Regions from separate parts of the Rhizobium sp. ERR 942 genome, predicted to be linked through region 2. Evidence: predicted binding sites of a transcription regulator. Region 2 holds the regulator's gene; the other holds the start of a gene.

Region 1 (12,265 bases), on a different contig from region 2:
GGACTTGCCTTCGGCAAGTCGCTGCTCGGCTATGTCTTCAATGCCGCCTTCCAGCTCGATGCCGAGGGCTGGCGCAAGTTGACGTTGCGCTGGGGTATCTTCTTCTTCGTTCTCGCCGTGCTCAACGAAGTCGTCTGGCGCGGCTCGAACTGGCTTTATCTTCCGGACACCAAGGCGGCGGATAATCTCTGGGTGAACTTCAAGGTCTGGGGAACGATGCCGATCACCATCCTCTTCACGCTGTCGCAGATGCCGCTGATCATGAAGCACACGGTCGAGCCGCCGGTGGAAAACGGTAAATGAGCGAAGCCATCGACGCCCAAAGCCGCTATCGGCAACAGAGCTTCTGGTTCATCGCCTGCGTTGTCGTTCTGCTCGTGCAGATCGTCACCGAATACATGATGGGCCGTGTGCCGATCTGCACCTGCGGCTACGTGAAGCTTTTCGAGCCGGTGGTGAAATCCAGCGGCAATTCGCAGCACATCGCCGACTGGTATACGCCGTCGCACATCATCCACGGTTTCCTCTTCTTCGGTCTCACGCATCTGATCATGCGCGGCAAGCCGCTGTCGATGCGGCTCTTCGTTGCCATGCTGATCGAATCCGGCTGGGAGATCCTGGAAAATTCCCCGATCATCATCAACCGCTATCGCGCCGCGACGATCTCGCTCGACTATGTCGGCGACAGCATCCTCAACTCGTCGATGGATGCCGTGTTCATGGTGGTCGGCTTCCTGTTTGCCTGGCGCGCACCGGTGCTGGTGACGGTCGCCATCGCCATCTTCTTTGAGCTGCTCACCGGATATTTGATCCGCGATAATCTGACGCTCAACGTGCTGATGCTGGTCTGGCCGGTCGAGGCGATCAAGACGTGGCAGGGTGGGATTTAAGAGAGTTTTTAAAGCTGGCCCTGTGGCCACCTCGTGCTTCGAGGCCCTATTGCTTGCGCTATGCTTCGGCGATAGGGCACCTCACCATGAGGTGGAGTGGTTTTCGCGGCGATTGGCCGCCGGCCTAACCGCCCTGTGATATGGGTGATCTCTGGATAGCCAGGGAGATTAGCCCTCATGGTGAGGTGCGGAAGCACCCTGAGCTTGTCGAAGGGGGCTGGAGCCTCGAACCACGAGGGCGGGTGGTGAAGTCCTGGACGTTTAAGACGCCGGCTTCCCCTGCGCCTTGGCTATGGCCGGATAAAGCCCTTCTTTCAAACTTGTCGGCGTGAACGGGCCGACTTGTTTGTAGAGGATCGTGCCGTCTGAGGAGACGAGGTAGGATTCCGGAATGCCGTAGACGCCCCAGTCGATGGCGGCGGAGCCGTTCGGGTCGATACCGATGGCGTTATAAGGGTTGCCGAGTTCGCCGAGGAAGCGAAGGGCGTTCTCGCTCGTATCCTTATAATTGATCGCCACGATGTTGAGCTGACCGCCCTTGGCGAGCTCCTTCAGCACCGGATGCTCGTCGCGGCAGGGGACGCACCATGAGGCGAAGACGTTGACGAGCGTCAGCTTGCCCTTGATGGCGTCGTCGGTGAGCGCCGGTAGGTTGGAGCCTTCGAGAGGTGGGAGCGCGAGCTTCGGCGCCTTGGTGCCGATCAGGGCTGAGGGAATGGCCGATATATCAGTGCCGTGCACTTCCTGATCGTACATGACCTTGCCGACGGCGAAGGCGATGCAGGCAAAGACGATCAGCGGGATCAGCGCCAGCAGATAGCGCGCGGTGCCGCTCGATTTCGGCTGATCCTTGTTATCGGCATCCGCGGTCATTTCGTCTCGCTTTCGGCCGCGCGCTGCGAGCGGCGGCGGAGGCCGGAGGCTTCCAATGCGGCGAGCTCGCGACGTCGCAGGCGTCCGTCGATCCAGATCCAAGCGATAAGAGCGAGCACGACGACCGCCGCAAAGCCATAGGAGCCGAAGACATAGAAGGGATGCGTCATTCTAGCCCTCCCGGCCTGCCATGCGCGCGGCCATGCGGCGCTGCGTGGCGATGCGGCGACGCCAGATTTCGTTGCGGATCGCCATCAGGTGCAGCGTGAAGAACAGCAGCGTGAAGGCGAGCGCCATGGTGAAGAGCGGCCAGAGGAATTCCGCGGCGATGGCCGGGCCATCCATGCGCATGATGCTTTCCGACTGATGCAGCGTGTTCCACCAGTCCACGGAGAATTTGATGATCGGAATATTGATGAAGCCGACCAGTGTCAGGATCGAGGCGACGCGAGCAGCTTTTGATGGGTCGTCCATGGCGCGGTTCAGCGCGATCAGGCCGAGATACATCAGGAAGAGGATGAAGACCGAGGTCAGACGCGCATCCCAGACCCAATAGGTGCCCCACATCGGCTTGCCCCAGAGCGAACCAGTGACCAGCGCGATCAGCGTGAAGGCGGCGCCGAGCGGGGCCGCCGTCTTGCCGGCGACATCGGCCAGTGGATGCCGCCAGACGAGCGTGCCGATCGCCGACATGCTCATGATCGTATAGCACATCATCGACAGCCAGGCGGCCGGAACGTGGATATACATGATGCGGACGGTATCGCCCTGCTGGTAATCGCCCTCGGTCGTAAAGGAGAGATAGAGACCGATCGCGAAGAGCACGGCCGAGATGGCGGCCAGCCAGGGAATGAGACGCGCCGAGAAAGCCAGGAACCGCGTGGGATTGGCAAGGTCGGAAAATCGGCTGATCGCAGTGATATCGCTCATGCGGCTTGTTTAACCCGATATGGCATTTCCGGCAATCGACCGCATTGTCCCGGATGGACGAAACAGTATCTCCGTTAGAGCCTTTCCGCTTTTCTTCGAAACGCGAAAACGCTCCATCCTTTTGTATTTACGCAATTCCGGACGGAAAACCGCTTCGCACTTTTCCTGGAATTGCTCTGATCAATCAGTCGTGTTCCGCAGGGCAAGAGCAGCAGCGGCCGGGCCGAGGACGGCGAAGAACAAGGTGAGCGCGATCAGGATCAGGAAGGGCGGCAGGAACGGCTGCGGCCCTTCGACGGCGGCATAGGTGGCGCTGACGCCGAAGATCAGCACGGGAATGGTGAGCGGCAGCACGAGAATGGAGACGAGCAGCCCGCCGCGCGGCAACGCCACGGCGACCGCAGCACCGACCGCGCCGACGAAGGTGATCGCTGGCGAGCCGACGAGCAGCGTCAGCGCCGTCGCCCCGATTGCCGTCTCGTTCATATTCATAAAGAGGCCGAGCAGCGGCGAGGCGATGACGAGCGGCAGGCCTGTCGCCACCCAATGTGCCGCGCATTTGATGAAGACCGTCAATACCAGCGGTGTTTCCTGCATGACGAGCAGATCGAGCGAACCGTCGTCGCGCTCAGCCTGGAACAGCCGATCAAGGCCGAGCAGGCTTGCGAGCAGCGCGCCGATCCAGACGATGGCCGGGCCAATGCGCGAGAGAAGTTTGAGGTCAGGCCCGACACCGAAGGGGATGACGGCGACGACGGTGAGGAAGAAGAGAATGCCGATCAACGCCCCGCCGCCGGCGCGCACGGAAAGTCTGAGGTCGCGGAGGAAGAGGGCGGTCATAGATGGCACCGAGTATGGAGCACGATACCCCCCTCTGTCCCTATCGGGACATCTCCCCCACAAGGGGGGAGATCGGTAACTTGCGGCGCGGGCGTGCCCTTATCGAACATCGAATCCGCAGAGACGGAGTTCAACGGTTTTCTAAGCAGATGCCGCAAACTCCCAACAATCTCCCCCCTTGTGGGGGAGATGTCACGAAGTGACAGAGGGGGGTGACGAAGGTTCGGCAAGTTCGGCACCATCGGCTTCATCCCCACACCCCCTCACTCGCCCCCGCAAACCCCGTCATCCGAATCTCCTGCACATTCTCCAGTCCCAGCGGCTGATGCGTTGCCGCAAGAACGATGCCGCCGCTCTTCCGATGGGCTGTTATCAGATCGGCGAAGAGTTGGTCGGCGGAGCTGTCCAGTGCTGCTGTCGGTTCGTCGAGAATCCAGATCGGGCGGTGGGCGACCAACAGTTTGGCGAAAGCGATTCGCCGCTGCTGGCCGGCGGAGAGATAGCCGAAGGGGAGATGGGTGATGCCGGCAAGCCCGACGGCGTCAGCAGCTTCCTCGACGTCCAGGCTGGAGCCGCCTGGCATATCGCCGAGGAATGTTTTCCAGAAGGTCAGGTTTTCGGCCACCGTCAGCTCGGATTTCATCGCATTGCGGTGGCCGAGATAGTGGCTGGCTTCACCGGCCGGCCGGCCCGATTCGCCGTCATTTCCGGTAAATGTGATAGTGCCTTTTTCCGGCCTCAGAAGGCATGCCACAACCCGTAGAAGCGTTGATTTTCCGGACCCATTACGGCCAGTTAAAACGAGTGCATCTCCATCCGCCAAGTTGAAGGAAACATTCAAGAAAATCAGGTCTTCGCCCCGCCTTGCCGCCAGATTTTCAGCGCTTAGATGCATTCGCTCAGGCTTTCCCCGTTTTCGTTGCTGCAACGCGCAAAAAATTGTCCAAAATTGCGCTTTGTCACTCTGGCAAGTCTTTACGAAATTATCTATAAGACCTGCAACCACGCCAGCGGTCGGCGTGAATTCAATCCTTGCGCCGAACTTAAGGTTTTAAACCTTACGTGCGGACAGCGGAAATGGCCGTACCCGCATCCTGATGTGCATAAAGTGCATAGGCGTTCGCACGACTGTGTTGGCTATCAGAAACGGGGTATCTCGTGTCTAAATCTCTTGACAGTTTCAATTGTCGTTCCACGCTGACCGTGGGCGGGAAAGACTATGTGTATTTCAGCCTTCCCAAGGCTGAAGCCAATGGTCTGCCCGGCGTTTCCAAGCTGCCTTACTCCATGAAGGTGCTTTTGGAAAACCTGCTGCGTTTTGAAGACGGGCAGTCGGTCACCAAGGAGCATATCCTTGCCGTCGCCGAATGGCTGACCAACAAGGGCACCGTCGAGAACGAAATCGCCTATCGCCCGGCGCGCGTGCTGATGCAGGACTTCACCGGCGTTCCGGCCGTCGTCGACCTTGCTGCCATGCGCGACGCGATGGTTTCGCTTGGCGGCGATCCGGAAAAGATCAACCCGCTCGTTCCCGTCGATCTCGTCATCGACCATTCCGTCATCGTCGACGAATTCGGCACGCCGCAGGCTTTCGCCAAGAACGTCGAGCTGGAATACCAGCGCAACGGCGAGCGCTACCGCTTCCTGAAGTGGGGCCAGCAGGCCTTCAAGAACTTCCGCGTCGTTCCTCCCGGCACCGGCATCTGTCACCAGGTCAACCTCGAATATCTCGGCCAGACCGTCTGGACGAAGGAAGAAGACGGCGAAACGATCGCTTATCCCGACACCTGCGTCGGCACCGATTCGCACACGACCATGATCAACGGCCTCGGCGTTCTCGGCTGGGGTGTCGGCGGCATCGAGGCTGAAGCCGCCATGCTCGGTCAGCCGGTCTCCATGCTGCTGCCTGAAGTCATCGGCTTCAAGCTCACCGGCAAGCTCAAGGAAGGCGTTACCGCGACCGATCTCGTTCTGACCGTCGTGCAGATGCTGCGTAAGAAGGGCGTCGTTTCCAAATTCGTCGAATTCTTCGGCCCCGGCCTCGACAACATGCCGCTCGCCGACCGCGCCACCATCGGCAACATGGGTCCGGAATATGGTGCGACCTGCGGCTTCTTCCCGGTCGACAAGGAAACGCTGAACTACCTCAACATGTCCGGCCGCGCCAAGGACCGTATCGCGCTCGTCGAAGCCTATTCGAAGGCTCAGGGCATGTGGCGCGACAATGACGGTTCCGATCTCGTCTTCACCGACACGCTGGAACTCGACCTCGGCGACGTCGTGCCGTCGATGGCCGGTCCGAAGCGTCCGGAAGGCCGCATCGCGCTGGAAAACATCGCTTCCGGCTTCGCGACCTCGCTGGAAACCGAATACAAGAAGCCCGCCCAGCTCTCCAACCGTTATGCGGTCGAAGGCACGGATTTCGATATCGGCCATGGCGACGTTGCCATCGCCGCCATCACCTCCTGCACCAATACCTCCAACCCGTCGGTGCTGATCGCTGCCGGCCTTCTGGCCCGCAACGCCGTTGCCAAGGGCCTGAAGAGCAAGCCGTGGGTCAAGACCTCGCTGGCGCCGGGATCTCAGGTCGTCGGCGAATATCTTGCCAAGTCCGGCCTGCAGGCCGATCTCGACAAGCTCGGCTTCAACCTGGTCGGCTTCGGCTGCACCACCTGCATCGGCAATTCCGGCCCGCTGCCGGCGCCGATCTCGAAGACGATCAACGACAAGGGCCTGATCGTTGCCGGCGTCCTCTCCGGTAACCGCAACTTCGAAGGCCGCATCTCGCCCGACGTCCAGGCGAACTATCTCGCTTCGCCGCCGCTCGTCGTCGCCTACGCGCTCGCCGGCTCGGTGCAGCTCGACCTGACGAAGGAGCCGATCGGCGAAGACCAGAACGGCAAGCCGGTCTATCTGAAGGACATCTGGCCGACCTCGCACGAGGTTCAGGAGTTTATCCAGAAGTACGTCACCCGCGAGCTTTATGAAACCAAGTATGCCGACGTCTTCAAGGGCGACGCCAACTGGCAGGCCGTGCAGGTTCCTCCGGGCCAGACCTATGCGTGGGACGACAATTCGACCTACGTGCAGAACCCGCCCTACTTCGTGGGCATGGGCAAGAAGGGCGCCGGCGTTTCCGACATCAAGGGCGCGCGCGTTCTTGGCCTCTTCGGCGACAAGATCACCACCGACCATATTTCTCCGGCCGGCTCGATCAAGGCTGCCTCGCCGGCCGGCTCCTACCTTATCGACCATGGCGTCGGCATTGCCGACTTCAACCAGTACGGCACGCGCCGCGGCAACCATGAAGTCATGATGCGCGGCACGTTTGCCAACATCCGCATCCGCAACCACATGCTCGGCCCGAACGGCAAGGAAGGTGGCTACACCATCCATTATCCGTCCAAGGAAGAGACGTCGATCTACGATGCGGCCATGCAGTACAAGGCCGAGGGCGTTCCGCTCGTCATCTTCGCAGGCGTCGAATACGGCAACGGCTCTTCGCGCGACTGGGCTGCCAAGGGCACGAACCTGCTCGGCGTGCGCGCCGTCATCGCCCAGTCCTTCGAGCGCATCCACCGTTCGAACCTCGTCGGCATGGGCGTCATCCCGTTCGTCTTCGAGGAAGGCACCACCTGGGCAAGCCTCGGCCTGAAGGGCGACGAACTCGTGACGATCGAAGGCCTGGAGAACATCAAGCCGCGCGAGCGCAAGATCGCCAAGATCACCTATGGCGACGGGTCGGTGAAGGATGTTCCGATCCTCTGCCGCATCGATACGCTGGACGAGGTCATCTACGTCAACAATGGCGGCATCCTGCAGACCGTTCTGCGCGATCTCGCCGCCTGATAGGTATTAAACGCTGTTATGGGAGGCCGCCGGAAAACTCTTCCGGCGGCCTCTTGTTTTTCACGGTGATGTGTACTGCGAGACTTCTGCTCACTCCGGCCTCACCCCATCGTGACTTTGCGTCATCGCGTTAAACTATTATCTCTTGTTTCAGATTTTTCGGGCTTGATGTGGCCTGGTCGCCCCAAGAAGCGCGAGTTTTGCAGAGCCCGTGTAGGCAGACGGCGCTCGAGATTGGATGCAGAGGTAAGATAGAATGCGCCTTCGATTTTTGGCTCCACTTCTGGCAGGCATTGGGCTCGCAAGTTCGCTGCATGCGCAGGAGGCTCCGAAGATCAAGGGCGTCGTCGAACTCTTCACCTCGCAGGGTTGCGCTTCCTGTCCTCCCGCCGATGCTGCCTTCCGTAAGCTGATCCGCCAGGGCAATGTCGTGGCGCTCGCCTATCACGTCGATTATTGGAACTATCTCGGCTGGAACGACACGATGGCATCCAAGGACAATACGGCGCGCCAATATGCCTATGCCCGTACGATGGGGCGCAGCGGCGTCTATACGCCGCAAGCGATCGTCAATGGCAGAGATCACATGAACGGTGCCGATCTCGATGCCATTAACGTCAAACTTGATGATTTTCAGCGCCTTGGCGAGGGGCTGACGGTTCCGGTCAGTGCTGCCATGAAGGGTGACGAGCTCGAGATCAAGATCGGCGCTGGGCAGGGCAAGGCGAATGTCGTTGCCGTCTATTTCGACAAGGAGCAGATGGTGGCGCCGAAAGGCGGCGAAAACAACGGCCAGCAGATTGCCTATATGCACGCGGTATCCGATGTCGAAACAGTCGGCATGTGGGACGGCAAGGCCATGAGCCTCGTGCTGCCGTCTACCGTGCTGGATAAGGCTGGCCGGCGAGGCCTTGCGATTCTGCTGCAGTCGTCGACATCTTCAGGCGATCCGGCTGCCATTCTCGGGGCGACTGTTCTGACGGTAGGCTCGGACGGCTGAACGCGATTTTTCCAGCTTTGCCGGAGGTCTTCCATTTTGAGCTGATGCTAAAAGGGGTCCCTATTTTGGCTGGCGCCAAAAAGGGGGGTGCCCGGCGAGGACGCATTCGGGGCTGGGGTTTAATCGATGCACCCCGGCCGGGCCGTTTGACGCGGCGGCGCCAAACGGCTGCCTATACTTCCTGTAAATTGGGCGTCGTTTTGTCTGAAATGCGGCGTTGACGAGGTGCTTTCACAGCCGGGAAAGAAATTGTGAGCCGTCAGCCGTCTTGCAATTTGATGCGGCTGAGGCAAACTGTCATTCTCCTGTCATGAGATAGCCCCTGGGGGATTGATGACTGATCAGCCGGATTTGAGACACGGTGAAAGCCGTTCCGTCGATACCAATTCATCCGTCGTCGTTGATCTCAGAGAATACAAACAGAGCAAGGACCCGCTGCCGGTGACCTTTCATCGCCGGGAGCTTGATGCGATTCTCTGGATCTATGGCCGCATGGTCGGCGAGGGCGAGTGGCGCGACTACGCCATCGACCATTTGAAGGACAAGGCGGTTTTCTCCGTCTTCAAACGCTCCGGCGAAATGCCGCTCTTCCGCATCGAAAAGAATCCGAAGCTTTCAGCCAAGCAGGGCGCTTTTTCTGTCGTCAATACCAACGGCATGATCCTGAAACGCGGTCATGACCTGAACCAAGTGTTGAAGGTTTTCGACAAGCAGCTGAAGCTGGTGGAGAAGTAGTTTCTCGTCGTTGGCTGTGTGCTGGCTGATAGTGCCACACCCCCTCTGTCCCTATCGGGACATCTCCCCCACAAGGGGGGAGATTGCTAGCTTGTGGCACGCATCTGCCCACAGTGAAGATCGAAGCTGCAGAACTTCGGGCCATTGGTTTGAAAAGATGTGCGGCAAGCTCTCAACAATCTCCCCCCTTGTGGGGGAGATGTCAGCGAAGCTGACAGAGGGGGGTATCAGAGGTTCGGCATAAAGGCAGCTCGACACTACCCCCCAAACAATGTCCCAGGATAGACCGATGGATCCGGATCGCTCTCCGCGCCGTCCCCGAGCGCCTTCTGCATCAGCATGGTATCCAGCCATCGGCCATGCTTGTAGCCGGTACCCTTGAGCAGCCCCACTTCGGCAAAGCCTGCCGCGCGATGTACGGCGATGGAGGCGGGGTGGGCGCCGCCGATGACGGCGATCATCTGGCGGAAGCCGAGCGTCTGGCAGTTTTCCACCAGGGCATGGAGCAGCAGTCTGCCGATGCCGCGACCACGCGCCTCGGGTGCCAGATAGATCGAATCCTCCACCATCCAGCGATAGGCCGGCCGCGTGCGGAACGCGGAGGCATAGGCATAGCCGAGAAATGCGCCGGTATCGTCTTCGGCGACCAGATAGGGATAGCCCTTGTTACGAATTGCCTCGAACCTGGCCGTCATTTCCTCCTGGTTCGGCGGCGTGATTTCATAGCTTGCCGTGCCGTTCAGAACGGAATCTCTGTAGATGGCGGTGATGTGGGGAAGGTCGTCTAGGGTTGCACTGCGGAGGCTGACGGACATTGTTTCTATTGCCTGATCTGCGAATTTGCGACGGTGGCCATCAAATCGCAGGGCGTCTGCCCAAGCAAATAAAAAAGGCGGCCGAGACCGCCTTTTCATGTCTCAATCATGCTGTGCGATTAACGGCGGTTGCCCATGAATTGCAGCAGGAACATGAACAGGTTGATGAAGTCGAGGTACAGCGACAGGGCGCCCATGATCGCCTTGCGGCCCGCCACGGTCACGTCGTCGGCTTCGTAGTACATTTCCTTGATCCGCTGCGTATCCCAGGCGGTGAGGCCTGCGAAGATCAGGACGCCGATCACGGAGATGGCGAACTGCAGCGCGGACGAAGCCAGGAAGATGTTGACGAGCGCCGCGATGATCAGGCCGAAGAGACCCATCATCAGGAACGAGCCCATCGCCGACAGATCACGCTTCGTCGTGTAGCCGAAGAGCGACAGCGCGCCGAAGGAGGCGGCGGTCACGAAGAAGGTCTGCACGACGCTCTGTCCGGTGTAGATGATGAAGATCGACGACAGCGAAAGGCCCACCAGCGCGGCGTAGACCCAGAAGGTCGTCGTCGCGGCGGCCACGCTCATGCGGTTAACCCGAGCCATCAGGAAGAACACCATCGCCAGCGGGGCGAGAATGACCACCCACTTCAGCGGGCTCAGATAGATCGCCTGGCCGAAGGCCGTGATCTGTCCGTTTGCGAAAGCGAGCGAGAAGGAGAGATAGGCGGCAACACCCGTGATCGCCAGACCCAGCGCCATCAGGTTATAGACCTTGAGCATGTAGGCTCGAAGGCCCTCGTCTATCATCGCACCGGATTGCGCACCGCTCTGCGCCCGGTTTTGGTAATTGCGAAAGTCAGCCATGTTTTCCTCTTTCAAGCTCCGATTTGATTACGGTGTCGGGTCTTTCAAGGCCCAGGCGCCGCTGCGGAGCTCAGCATGCCTGCACAGAATATGAGGCTTTCGGGCCTCATACACAAGGGTCAAGCGATCCGGCGCATGTTAAATCGATGTAATATCGAGCTGTTTTGCCCGTTTCCGGTTCGTCTCCGTAACGAATCAGAGCTCGCGCAGAACAGGCGCTGCTTTCTGCCCGAGAATCCGCCAAGTACCGATCAAGCCTATACCGACCGTCAAAATCAGCGCGATAACCAGCGTGGAGAAAGCGACATCGGGCAGGAAGGCAGAAGGGAGCCGCATGATACGGCTGACGATGTACCAGGCGGATGCGGAGCCGGCGATCAGCGCGAAGATGGCGGTTGCGGCGCCCAGGATCAGATATTCGTAGCTGAAGGCACGGATCAATGTTGCCCGCGTCGCGCCGAGCGTCTTGAGGATGACGGCGTCATGCGTGCGGGCGCGGTTGCCGGCCGCGAGTGCACCGGCCAGCACCAGCACCGAGGCGATGAGTGCGACAGATGCGGCGGAACGAATGGCCGTCGCCAGCTGTCCCACGAGCGTGTTGACGACATCGAGCGCATCCTTGACGCGGACGCTTGTGATGGTCGGATAGGTATTGGTGACTTTCCTCAGGATCGCCGCTTCCTGTTCCGAGGTGGCGGAAGTGTCGGTCAGGGTCGCGAGCCAGGCGTGCGGAGCGCCCCTGAAGGTGTTGGGCGAGAAGATCATCACGAAATTGATCGACAGCGATTGCCATTGAACCTTGCGGAAGCTGGCGATCCTGGCGGTGACGTTGCGGCCAAGCACGTTGACGGTGACCTTGTCGCCGAGCTTCAGGCCGAGCGCCTTGCCCTCCTCTTCGGAAAAGGAGACCAGCGGTTCGCCGCTATAATCCTTGTCCCACCATTTGCCTTCCGTGACCGAGGCGTTTTCCGGCACTGTATCGGCATAGGTGATGCCGCGGTCGCCGCGCAGCACCCATTGGCCTGCGGCCGGCACCTTCATTTTGGTGACATCCTCGCCGTTGAAGGCGACGATCCGGCCGCGGAGCATTGGCGCCTCGACAAGCTTGCCCTTGGGGTCGATGTCGAGGACGATCTTGCGGAAGCCTTCCAGTTCCGGCCCCTGAATATCGACGAAGAAGAAGTTCGGCGCCTGTTCGCTCATGCTTCCCATCAGCTCGCGGCGCATATTCCCGTCGATCAGTGTCAAGGTCACCAGCAGCGCCAGCCCAAGGCCGAGCGACAGCACGACGGAGGAGGTGAGCGCGCCCGGCCGATGAATGTTGCCGATCGCGAGGCGCAGCGCGGGCGAGCGCACGCGCGGGCTGCGGCGGGCAAGCCAGGAGAGCAGGGCTGCCACCAGGCGCAGCACGACGAAAGCGCCAGCGATCGAGACGACGAAGACGACTGCGATGAAGCGGTCATAGGCGGTGAC
Region 2 (12,265 bases):
GCGCAAGGATGGCGCCGCAGTCGATATCGATGGCGACTATCCCGAGACCTTGGCCCGCATCAATGCCAACAAGCATGGCATCGGCGTGTTCGGCCTGTATTTTTTCCAGAACAACGCCGACAAGCTGAAGGTCGCTACCGTCAGCGGTATCGTGCCCTCGGGCCAGACGATCGCCGATGGCACCTATCCGGTATCGCGGCCGCTGTTCTTCTACGTCAAGAAAGCCCATCTGGGTGTGGTCCCGGGGCTCAAGGAATATGTCGATTTCTTCACGAGCGATCAGATGATCGGACCGGACGGCCCGCTGGCGGAATATGGCCTCGTGTCGGCGCCGGATGCTGAACGCGACCAGATCCGCAAGGATTTCGCGGGCGGGAAGATCATGTGACTGCTGAAGGGTCGGGCACCGGGGCGGCCTTCCGCTGCCCTGGGGGGCGCCGGGGAATGGGAATGAGTGTATCGCTGCTGCTGCTCTGCTTGTCGGTCTTCGGCGCCTCCGCTTTCGTGCTGGGGCGGGTGAGGGCGGCTGCGCTGTCGGGTGGCAGGTCTTCGTCCATGCACTCCCGGCTCGGCTATCACGGTGCCTATGCCGCCATATGGGCGGTACTTCCGCCCCTGGCGCTCGTCTGCGCCTGGCTGATCGTCAGTCCCATCGTCATCGACCGCCTGGTGACCAAATCCTTTCCCGAGGAGGTTCAGTCTCTGCCGCCGGCTGAGCTCAATCTCAGCTACGGCATGGTGCGCAGCATCGCCCGCGGCATGCGCATGCTCGATAGCCAGGAGCTTGCCGATGTCGATGGCGGCAAGGCCGATCTTCAGTTGCTGCTGGCGCAGAAGGGCGTTCCACTCGCCGTACGCCCCACGGGCTACATGATCGAGGCCGCGAATAGATATAATGGCATGCGCGAATTGAGCCGCATGGTCATGGCGGCGGCGGCGATCGTCCTGTCGTTGCTTTGCGCGGCCCATGGCCTTCACGCGATTGCGCCGCGTTTTCGCGCCCGCAACCGGGTCGAGCAGGTCATCCTCGGAGCCCTGATCGTTGCCTCCTCCATCGCGGTGCTGACAACGGTCGGCATCGTCGTTTCCATGCTTTCGGAAGCGGCGCGCTTCTTCAGTATGGTGCCGGCCAGCGAGTTCTTCTTCGGTACCGTCTGGGACCCGCGCTTCACCGGCGCCGGCGCGCAGACCTCGGGCACCTTCGGTCTGATCCCGCTCCTGGCAGGCACGATTTATATCGGGCTTGTGGCCATGCTCTTCGCCGTGCCCATTGGTCTGTTTGCGGCGATCTACATGGCCGAATATGCCTCGGCTCGCGTCCGTTCCATCGCCAAGCCGATGCTGGAGGTTCTGGCCGGCATTCCAACGATCGTCTACGGCTTCTTCGCCCTTGTCACAGTCGGCCCCTTCTTGCGCGATATCTCCGCCGAGATCGACGGGCTGATGACCGGAAACTACAGAAGCTTCATCGAGGCGCAGAGCGTTTTGACGGCTGGCTTTGTCATGGGCGTGATGCTCATCCCTTATGTTTCGTCGCTGTCGGATGATATCATCATGGCTGTGCCGCGCTCGCTGCGCGACGGCTCGCTCGGGCTTGGTGCCACGCGGTCGGAAACGGTCAAGCGCGTGCTCCTGCCGGCGGCTCTTCCGGGCATCGTCGGCGCGCTGCTGATGACCGCGTCGCGGGCGATCGGCGAAACCATGATCGTGGTACTGGCCGCAGGCGTTGCCGCGCGCATGCAGCTCGATCCCTTCGAACCGATGACGACGGTCACGGTGAAGATCGTCAATCAGCTGACCGGCGATCTGGAGTTCACTTCGCCGCAGACGCTCGTCGCCTTCGCCCTCGGCATCACACTGTTCTGCCTGACGCTGTGCCTCAACGTCTATGCGCTCTACATTGTCCGTCGATACAGGGAGCAATACGAATGAGCGACGTCGTATCTTCCTCTCAGCTCAACATGCCGCGCGGTCTGACGCCGGGTGCGTCTGTACACCGCGATATCGGCATTAAGCGGCGCTATGCCGCCGAGCGTCGCTTTCGCGCCTATGGGATGACCGCCGTCATCTTCGGTCTCGTCTTCCTTATCATCCTGGTCTCGACCGTGGTCCGCACAGGCTATACCGCCTTTGTCCAGACTTCGATCACCCTGCCGATCGAATTCAGCGAGAAGGTAATCGACCCGACGGGTAAGCGCATGAACGATCCAAAGGTGCTGATCGCTGCCAATTACCCCGTACTGGTGCGCGATGCGTTGGTGAAAGCGCTTGGCATCGATCCGGCCAATCGCACGCTTGTACGCGAGGCCATGGCGATGATGTCGGACAGCGCCAGGATCGTGTTGCGCGACAGAGTCGTTGCCAACTCCTCTCTCATAGGGACGACACAGAACGTCACATTCCTGGCCAGCGCCAACATCGATTCCGCCAACAAGGGGCAGATCGATCTGACCGTCAGCGAGAAGGATCGCAAGATTTCCGACCGCCAGGTCGCATGGATGAAGCAACTCAGCCAAAGCGGCGCGCTTCATAAGGCCTTCAACAGCGGTCTCTTTCTGTCGGGCAATTCGAGCCGCCCCGAAGCGGCCGGGCTTGGTGTCGCGCTGATCGGCTCGCTCTACCTGATGCTGACCGTTCTCGTACTTGCCTTGCCGGTCGGCGTTGCTGCCTCGATCTATCTGGAAGAGTTCGCACCGAAGAACCGGCTGACGGATCTGATCGAGGTCAACATCAACAATCTCGCTGCCGTCCCCTCGATCGTTTATGGCCTGTTGGGTCTCTCGGTCTTCATCAACATGATGGGGCTGCCGCGCTCGGCATCGCTGGTCGGCGGCCTTGTACTGAGCCTGATGACGCTGCCGATGATCATCATCGCCACGCGCTCCGCCTTGCGTGCTGTGCCGCCGTCGATCCGTAGCGCCGCGCTCGGTCTTGGCGCATCGCGCATGCAGATGGTCTTCCATCATGTTTTGCCGCTCGCGATGCCTGGCATTCTGACGGGCACGATCCTAGGGCTTGCCCATGCGCTCGGAGAGACCGCGCCACTGCTTCTGATCGGCATGGTCGCCTTCGTTGCCAATTATCCGACATCGCCGCTCGATCCCTCGACGGCGCTGCCGGTGCAGATCTATATGTGGGCGAGCGAAGCCGAGCGGGCCTTCGTCGAAAGGACGTCCGGCGCCATCATCGTGCTCCTCTTCTTCCTCGTCGCGATGAACATCGGCGCCATCCTGCTGCGCCGCCGCTTCGAGCGGCGCTGGTAAGGGAGGGTGCACGAAATGAACATGATGACGGAAGCTGCCAGCGAAAGAGCCTTGGCCAAGAAGATGACGACGATCCCTTACAAGATGATCGGCCAGGACGTTTCTGTGTTCTACGGCGACAAGCGGGCGCTCTTCGACGTCAATCTGAAGATCCGCGCCAATACGGTCACGGCTCTGATCGGCCCTTCCGGCTGCGGCAAGTCCACCTTTCTGCGCTGCCTCAACCGCATGAACGATACGATCGAGACCTGCCGCGTCACCGGCAAGATCACGCTCGACGATCAGGATGTCTACGACGACAGCATCGATGTCGTGGAATTGCGCGCCCGCGTCGGCATGGTCTTCCAGAAGCCCAACCCGTTTCCGAAGTCGATCTACGAGAACGTCGCCTACGGCCCGCGCATCCATGGCCTGCATCGCTCAAAGGCCGATCTCGAGCATATCGTCGAAACCAGTCTGCAGAAGGCCGGTCTATGGGGTGAGGTGAAGGATCGGCTCCATGATGCCGGCACGAGCCTGTCGGGCGGCCAGCAGCAGCGCCTCTGCATCGCGCGCGCCGTTGCTGTCAGCCCGGAGGTGATCCTGATGGATGAGCCGTGCTCGGCGCTCGATCCGATCGCAACCGCCAAGGTCGAGGATCTCATCCACGAGCTTCGGGAGAATTTTACCATCGTCATCGTGACGCATTCCATGCAGCAGGCCGCCCGTGTCTCGCAGCGTACCGCAATGTTCCATCTCGGCCACCTGGTCGAGGAGAACGACACCGATAAGATGTTCACCAATCCCGACGATTTCCGCACGCAGGATTACATCATGGGCCGTTTTGGTTGATGATGGCAGGCGCGCGGCTCCTTTCACACAGTTCACTTGAGGATAGAAAAATGGTCTCCACTCACATTCTCTCAGCCTATGACGAAGACCTGAAGTTTCTGACGCGTCGCATTGCCGAAATGGGCGGCCTGGCCGAGCAGATGGTTAGCGACAGCGTACGCGCTCTCGTCAACAGCGACGCGGCCCTGGCCCAGAAGGTCATCTCCGACGACGTCGTTCTCGACCATGCCGAGCGCGAAGTTGGTGACAAGGCGATCGTCACCATCGCTCGTCGTCAGCCGATGGCAGCGGACCTGCGCGAAATCATGGGCTCGATCCGCATCGCCTCCGATCTGGAGCGCGTCGGTGATCTCGGCAAGAATACCGCAAAGCGCGTCATCGCCGTTCAGGGCACGGGCGTGCCGCGTCGTCTCGCTCGTGGCATCGAACACCTCTCCGAACTGGCACTGAGCCAGCTCAAGGAAGTTCTTGATGTTTACGCGACCCGCTCGCCCGATAAGGCCGTGTCGATCCGCGAACGCGACGAGGAAATCGACGCCATGTACACCTCGCTCTTCCGCGAGATGCTGACCTACATGATGGAAGATCCGCGCAACATCACCACCTGCACGCATCTTCTCTTCTGCGCCAAGAACATCGAGCGCATCGGCGACCATGCCACCAACATCGCCGAGACGATCTATTACATGGCGACCGGTGCTCAGCCGGAAGGCGAGCGCCCGAAGGACGATACCGCCAACACCGTCGGCGCAGTGACGGAATAATCTGGAAGCGAAGAAAGGAGACCATAGGCGCATGGTTCCGAGAGTTGCTGTTGTAGAAGACGAGGAAGCGCTTAGCGTTCTGCTGCGCTACAATCTTGAGGCCGAAGGCTTCGAGGTCGACACGATCCTCAGAGGTGATGAGGCCGAGCTGCGTCTCCAGGAGCGCATCCCCGATCTCCTGATCCTCGACTGGATGCTCCCCGGCGTGTCCGGCATCGAGCTCTGCCGCCGGCTGCGTATGCGGCCGGAGACGGAGCGCTTGCCGATCATCATGCTGACGGCTCGCGGCGAGGAAAGCGAGCGCGTGCGCGGACTTTCGACCGGCGCGGACGATTACGTCGTCAAGCCGTTCTCGACGCCGGAGCTGATGGCCCGCGTCAAGGCGATGCTGCGGCGTGCCCGCCCGGAGGTTCTCTCCACGGTGCTGCGTTGCGGCGATATCGAGCTGGACCGCGAAACCCATCGCGTCCATCGCAAGAGCCGCGAAGTCCGGCTGGGGCCGACAGAATTCCGCCTGCTGGAGTTCCTGATGTCCTCGCCAGGGCGCGTCTTCTCGCGTTCGCAGCTGCTCGACGGCGTGTGGGGTCACGATATTTACGTCGACGAACGCACGGTCGACGTCCATGTCGGCCGCCTGCGCAAGGCGCTCAATTTCTCCAATATGCAGGATGTCATCCGCACCGTTCGCGGCGCGGGCTATTCCATGGAAGCCTGAGCGGCTCGCCGCTCGGGTGTTACTAGAGCGTTTCCGATTTATCTGAATCGGAGGGATTCCGTTTTTGGGTGTTTTGTGATTCAAGATGCTGGCTGGAATGGAGGCCAGCATCGAATGACTCGACCCCTTTCCGATGATCTTCGCAAGCGTGTTGTTGATGCGATCGAGGCCGGTGAGAGTTGCCGGTCGGTGGCGGCGCGGTTCGGTATTGCGGTGTCTTCGGCGGTGAAATGGTCGCAGCGGTATCGTTCGAGCGGCTCTGTCGCGCCCGGGAAGATGGGCGGTCACCGCAAGCGTGTTCTGGAGCCGTACCGGGCGTTTATCGTGGAGCGGATCAGCCAAACGCCGCATCTGTCACTGCATGGGTTGAAGGAAGAGCTGGCCGCACGAGGGGTGAAGGTATCCCACGACACCGTGTGGCAATTCCTGCGACGCGAGGGGCTACGGTTCAAAAAAAACACTATTCGCCCTTGAGCAGGCGCGTGCCGACATTGCGCGGCGGCGACAGCGCTGGCGGTCCTGGCAAACTGGTCTCGATCCAAAGCGGCTGGTCTTCATCGATGAAACCTGGATCAAGACCAACATGGCGCCGCTTCGAGGCTGGGGGCCGAGGGGCAAGCGTCTGCGCAGCTTCGCCCCGCACGGCCACTGGCGCACCTTGACCTTCCTCGGCGCGTTGCGCTGCGATCGGCTTGCCGCACCCTGTGTCTTTGACGGGCCGATCAACGGCCAGTGCTTTCGAGCCTATGTCGAGCAGCAACTCCTACCCGTGCTCCAACCTGGCGATATCGTCGTGATGGACAACCTCGGCTCTCATAAATCAGTCGCCATCCGGCAGATGATCCGTGATGCTGGTGCGCGGCTCTGGTATCTGCCGCCCTATTCTCCTGACCTTAATCCGATCGAACAAGCCTTCGCCAAAATCAAGCACTGGATGCGCTTGGCTCAGAAGCGAACCATCGATGACACCTGGCGCTACATCGGACACCTCGTCACAACCATCGAGCCTAGCGAATGCAGCAACTACTTCGCCAACGCCGGATACGCTTCCGTCAAAACCTGAAAAGCTCTAAATAGCGGCGGAAATAGAAAAACGGGCCTCGAGGGGCCCGTTTCTCTTTGTCTTGCGGTAACTTTCAGCCGTTGTTGCGACGGCGGTCATGCACCGGCTGGTAGGCCATGCGCTGATGATAGGTGCAGTAGGGCGACGAATCCGGGCTGTCATTGCCGCAGAAGTGGAAGTCGTCCTTCAGCGGGTCCCCGACCGGCCATTTGCAGGTGCGTTCCGTCAGCTCCGTCAGGCCGAGGCGGCGGGAGATCGGAACGACGACGTTCGATGCCGGGCGATACTGAATTTCATTGACGGAATCGATCTCGATCTCTTCCTTCAACATGGTTGCACCCTGCTGGCGGGCGACCACAGTGCGGGTAGCGACGCGCGAGCCATAGGTCGTTGCGCGAGGAGCCGCGGCACTGCGCTTTGGCGTGCGCGCCGCGGTTGCCGTGCCGCCTGCCTTCGCTCGGCCAGGAAGGTTCAGGCGGTGCACCTTGCCGATAACGGCATTACGGCTCACGCCACCGAGCTGCGCAGCGATCTGGCTGGCGCTCAACCCTTCGGACCATAGCTTTTTCAGCTTCTCGACGCGTTCGTCTGTCCAATTCATGCCCTGTCTCCGCTGTCGCGTTTCCGATGGCAGAATCCCTCACCATTGCCTCGCATGGGAACGAGGCGCGAAACGCTCTAAAATTGTGGTGACTAGTTCCGCCGCATGCAGTCTAGCAATTGCTTTTTAACCTAGTGTGAGGCTGACTCCGTGACAAGAGTCGCGAGAATCTTGAGGAATCGATTTCGAGGTTTTCCCCAACTTGCTGCCTAGGCGTGGCATTTCTGCAATAGGCGCCGCCGAACCTATCTCTTTTGCCCGCAAGCGCTATCTCGCACCTGCTAAAACGCCAGTTTTGTTGACATCGCGATGCAAAACATCAATAGTGCCCGGGCCGCCGCAAGGCGGCATTTTTGATTTTTTCGGACCCGTTTCATCAAATCGAAGCGATCGGTCCTTAAAGTTGTGATCAGGAGATATGGCCATGGCCGAGACCACGCCGCTTTATGACACCTATATGCGCGCTCCGTTACGGTTCGAGCGAGGCGAGGGCGTCTGGCTGGTCACCGAAAATGGCGAGCGTTACCTCGATTTCGCGGCCGGCGTCGCGGTCAACTCGCTCGGTCACGCCCATCCTCATCTCGTCGCCGAGCTGAAGGCACAGGCCGACAAGGTCTGGCACCTGTCGAACCTCTACGAGGTGCCCGGTCAGGAGAAGCTGTCGAAGCGGCTGACGGAAGCGACCTTCGCCGACAAGGTATTCTTCACCAATTCGGGCGCCGAGGCGCTGGAATGCGCCATCAAGACGGCGCGGCGCTATCAATTCGCCAAGGGGCATCCCGAAAAGTTCCACATCATCACCTTCGAGGGCGCCTTCCACGGCCGCACCATCGCGACCATCGCCGCCGGCGGCCAGGAGAAATATATCGAGGGCTTCGGGCCTAAGGCACCGGGTTTTGACCAAGTGCAGTTCGGTGATCTCGATGCCGTGCGTGCCGCCATCACGGATGCGACAGCCGGGATCCTGATCGAGCCGGTCCAGGGCGAGGGCGGCATCCGTCCGGCCACCAACGAATTCCTGCGCGGGCTGCGTGAGATCTGCGACGAACACGGCCTGCTGCTGATCCTCGACGAAGTACAGTGTGGCGTCGGTCGCACTGGCAAGCTTTTCGCCTATGAATGGGCCGGCATCAAGCCTGATATCATGGCTGTCGCCAAGGGCATCGGCGGTGGCTTCCCGCTCGGTGCATGCCTTGCGACGGCGGAAGCCGCCTCAGGCATGAAGGCGGGCACCCACGGCTCGACCTATGGCGGCAATCCGCTTGCCATGGCGGTCGGAAATGCCGTTCTCGATATCGTGCTTGCCGAAGGCTTCCTGCAGCATGTGCGCGATGTCTCGCTGGTCTTCCGCCAGGGGCTCGCTTCGCTCAAGGATCGTTTTCCTGACATCATCGAGGACGTTCGCGGCGAAGGTCTGATGCTCGGCATCAAGGCGGCCATTCCGCAGGCAGAGCTACTGCAGGCTATCCGTGCCGAGCATCTGCTCGGCGTGCCGGCCGGCGATAACGTCATCCGCCTTCTGCCGCCGCTGGTCGTCACCGCCGAAGAAGCACGCGAAGGTCTTGCCCGCCTGGAGCGTGCCGCCGAGCGTGCGCGCGCTGCCCGCACCAAGAAATCGGCTTGAGTTCAACGCCCGCTGACGGGGCGTTCCTGCCCACGCGGGCGTTATTGTTTTTTCTGGAGCACAGGTAAGGACATGGCTTCTCCGAAACACTTTCTCGACCTCTCTGCCGTTCCGGCGGCCGATCTGCGCAACATCATCGATGACGCGATCGTGCGAAAGAGCGCGCAGAAGGCCGGCACTGCCGACAAGCCGCTCGCCGGCAAGATGCTGGCGATGATCTTCGAGAAGCCGTCCACCCGAACCCGCGTTTCCTTCGATGTCGGCATGCGACAGCTGGGCGGCGAGACGCTGTTCCTCTCCGGCACCGAAATGCAGCTTGGCCGCGCCGAAACGATCGGCGATACGGCCAAGGTGCTGTCGCGCTATGTCGATGCCATCATGATCCGCACGACCGATCATTCGCGCCTGCTGGAGCTGGCGGAACATGCGACGGTTCCCGTCATCAATGCGCTGACCGACGATACGCATCCTTGCCAGATCATGGCCGACATCATGACCTTCGAAGAGCATCGCGGCCCGATCAAGGGCAAGACGCTCGCCTGGACGGGCGACGGCAACAACGTGCTGCATTCGCTGATCGAAGGGGCCGCGCGCTTCGGCTATCGCATGAATATGGCGGTACCCCTTGGCTCCGAGCCGAAGGATCACTATCTGAACTGGGCCCGCAACGAGGGCGCCGAAATCATGCTCTCGCATGATGCAGACCGTGCGGTCGCCGGCGCCGATTGCGTGGTAACCGATACCTGGGTTTCCATGAATCAGGAGCACCGGGCACGCGGTCACAACGTCTTCCAGCCCTATCAGGTCAACAAGGCTTTGATGGCACAGGCCGGCAAAGACGCTTTGTTCATGCATTGCCTGCCCGCCCATCGCGGAGAGGAAGTGACGGACGAGGTGATCGATGGCCCGCAATCCGTTGTCTTCGATGAGGCGGAAAACCGCCTTCATGCGCAAAAGTCGATTCTTGCTTGGTGCCTGGGCGCGATCTGAAGATATTAAACCGCGTCTCAAGGGCGCGGGCGCAGTAGGAGTAAAGCAATGGCCGAAAATGCCGCCTCGCTGGGTCAGTTCGATTTCGCCGGTGACGATCATGTCGTTCCCTTCCAGGTGGAAGGTTTGGACGTGCGCGGCCGTGCCGTACAGCTCGGTCCGCTGCTGGACGCGATCCTTGCCCGGCATGACTATCCGACGCCGGTTGCACGCCTTCTGGCCGAGGCCATCGTCCTGACCGTCCTGCTCGGCACGTCGCTGAAATTCGAAGGCAAGTTTACCGTACAGACCAAGAGCGACGGTCCCGTCGACCTTCTGGTTGCCGATTTCACGACGCCGGAAAACGTTCGCGCCTATGCCCGTTTCGACGAAGAAGCACTGGAAAAGGCAGTTGCCGAAGGCCGGACCGAGCCGGAACAGCTGCTCGGCAAAGGCGTCCTCGCCTTCACCATCGATCAGGGCCGTTTCAGCCAGCCCTATCAGGGCATTGTCGCGCTTGATGGCGCCTCGCTCGAGGAGATTGCCGGCACCTATTTCCGCCAGTCGGAGCAGATCCCGACGCGCGTGCGTCTGGGGGCGGCAGAACTTTTCGACCGTGATGAGAACGGCAAGCCGCGTCACCGCTGGCGGGCCGGTGGCCTGATCGCGCAGTTCCTGCCCGAAGCGCCCGAGCGTATGCGTCAGCCGGACCTGCATGGCGGTGACGGAGATACCGGCGTGCGCGATCATGTCGAAGACGATGCCTGGGCGGAGGCACGCAGCCTGGTGGAAACCATCGATGCCGATGAGCTGACGGATCCGCAGGTTGGCACCGAGCGCCTTCTCTATCGCCTGTTCCACGAGCGTGGCGTACGCGTCTACGAGCCGAAGGCCGTCTATGACCGCTGTTCGTGCTCGCGCGACAAGCTGAAGGGCGTCTTGAAGGGCTTCACGGCCGAGGAGATCGAGGCCAGCCAGGACAATGGCGAGATCGCCGTCACTTGTGAATTCTGCTCCACGACGTATCGCTTCGAAGTGTCGGAGATAGAGGCGGCCTGATGTTGCCGATTTTGGCGGCTCAGTTCAGCGTGCGCAACAGGTTGGGCGTGTCCAGAGAAAAGGCGGGGATCTTGACATGGAATTGCTCCCCGTCGTCCGTTTCCATCTGGTAATGGCCGAACATCATGCCTGACGGCGTATCCAGCGGGCAGCCCGATGAATATTCATAGGTATCGCCGGGTTTCAGATGCGGCTGCTCGCCGACGACGCCCGGCCCCGTCACCTCATCCACCATGCCGTTCATGTCGGTAATGTGCCAGTAGCGCGTCACCAGCTTCACGGCCTTCTTCGAATGGTTGGATATGACGATGCGGTATCCCCAGACATAGCGATCGTCGTCCGGATCGGATTGCTCCTCCAGATAAAAAGGTTCGACGACAACCTCGATGTCGCGTGTTAGGGCGCGATACATGCCTGATACCTTGCCACTGCCCTGAAGCGCCGAGCGCTTCTCCAAGCCTCACTGCCGCTTCAGCATTTCCACATTCGCGGCATATTATCCGCATTCCACCACCCCCGCCAAGAGCGGGATATCTAGCGGTATCCTATAACCAGCCCGCTCCGTCAAGGAACGGCGTGATGAAAACTTGCGTGAACGGGTAGAGCCTTCCCAGCATTTAGCTATTACAGCTAATAACAAAGGTTAACGAGACGTCGAAAGAAGTATCTCAAATCGTCTGTCATTTGGTATTCTCTGACATGAAGCCTCTCTCCACTTTTGGTGAGAAGAAACGCTTGCCGCAGCCAAAGGTGCACTTGTAGGTTGCCCGTCATATCTGCAGCCCGCCGATCAAAATCTCCAGCTCATATAATTCCTCATTTCATCTTATGTTCCCTGGGGGGTGTGACCGCAATTTTCATCGGAAGGCATTTCGGCTATCATCTGATTCTGGCATGGCCCGTGCCTCCCCCCTCCATTCGGGAAAGTATATTTCATGCGGGGCCGTCGATATCAAAACCGACTGTTTGAGCGCCTGGCATAAGGAGGGGTTGCGGTCATTGCTCGCAATAGGAGGTTTAGATGAGGCTTTCTGCCCCTGTTTATCATTTAAAGCGCAAGGCTAGGCTCCTGTCTCGCCAGCAGAAAATCCCCTTGCACGCCGCGCTGGATCGCGTCGCGGCTGGCGAAGGCTTTGCGGGCTGGAGCTTGCTCGTAAGCAAAACGAGCTCAGCTGTGCCCATCGGTGAGCTATATTCGCGTCTGAGCCCGGGCGATCTGGTGCTGATCGGCGCGCGGCGCGGTCATGGCAAGACCCTAATGAGCTTGCGGCTCGCCGTCGAAGCCATGAAGGCTGGCAATCGCGGTGTTTTCTTCACGCTGGAGGACACGGAAAAGGTCGTCCTGGACCGTTTTCCGGTGATCGGTGCCGATTATG

Evidence for each region. The regulator PhoB, encoded in region 2, activates phosphate uptake and scavenging genes when phosphate is short. The targets are predictions, from matches to a motif close to TGTCATNNANCTGTCAT.
Region 1: the regulator PhoB is predicted to act here: its motif matches at 8,678-8,694, upstream of FBZ97_RS22280 (DUF2794 domain-containing protein).

What each region holds. Positions count from the first base shown of each region.
Region 1 covers NZ_VIUA01000005.1:458,401-470,665, forward strand. Annotated here, with positions in the region: gene FBZ97_RS22235 (septation protein A) at 1-303, shown strand, start outside; gene FBZ97_RS22240 (DUF2585 domain-containing protein) at 300-890, shown strand; gene FBZ97_RS22245 (DsbE family thiol:disulfide interchange protein) at 1,152-1,763, opposite strand; gene ccmD (heme exporter protein CcmD) at 1,760-1,933, opposite strand; gene FBZ97_RS22255 (heme ABC transporter permease) at 1,935-2,693, opposite strand; gene ccmB (heme exporter protein CcmB) at 2,874-3,533, opposite strand; gene ccmA (heme ABC exporter ATP-binding protein CcmA) at 3,781-4,428, opposite strand; gene acnA (aconitate hydratase AcnA) at 4,692-7,382, shown strand; gene FBZ97_RS22275 (thioredoxin family protein) at 7,639-8,382, shown strand; gene FBZ97_RS22280 (DUF2794 domain-containing protein) at 8,716-9,117, shown strand; gene FBZ97_RS22285 (GNAT family N-acetyltransferase) at 9,375-9,932, opposite strand; gene FBZ97_RS22290 (Bax inhibitor-1/YccA family protein) at 10,052-10,792, opposite strand; gene FBZ97_RS22295 (ABC transporter permease) at 10,988-12,265, opposite strand, start outside.
Region 2 covers NZ_VIUA01000006.1:218,855-231,119, forward strand. Annotated here, with positions in the region: gene FBZ97_RS24380 (substrate-binding domain-containing protein) at 1-388, shown strand, start outside; gene pstC (phosphate ABC transporter permease subunit PstC) at 451-1,932, shown strand; gene pstA (phosphate ABC transporter permease PstA) at 1,962-3,263, shown strand; gene pstB (phosphate ABC transporter ATP-binding protein PstB) at 3,279-4,094, shown strand; gene phoU (phosphate signaling complex protein PhoU) at 4,145-4,858, shown strand; gene phoB (phosphate regulon transcriptional regulator PhoB) at 4,890-5,573, shown strand; one part of gene FBZ97_RS24410 (IS630 family transposase) at 5,688-6,023, shown strand; one part of gene FBZ97_RS24410 (IS630 family transposase) at 6,025-6,636, shown strand; gene FBZ97_RS24415 (GcrA family cell cycle regulator) at 6,710-7,237, opposite strand; gene FBZ97_RS24425 (aspartate aminotransferase family protein) at 7,662-8,861, shown strand; gene argF (ornithine carbamoyltransferase) at 8,934-9,851, shown strand; gene FBZ97_RS24435 (Hsp33 family molecular chaperone) at 9,900-10,889, shown strand; gene apaG (Co2+/Mg2+ efflux protein ApaG) at 10,909-11,301, opposite strand; partial or broken gene FBZ97_RS24445 (DNA helicase) at 11,911-12,265, shown strand, end outside.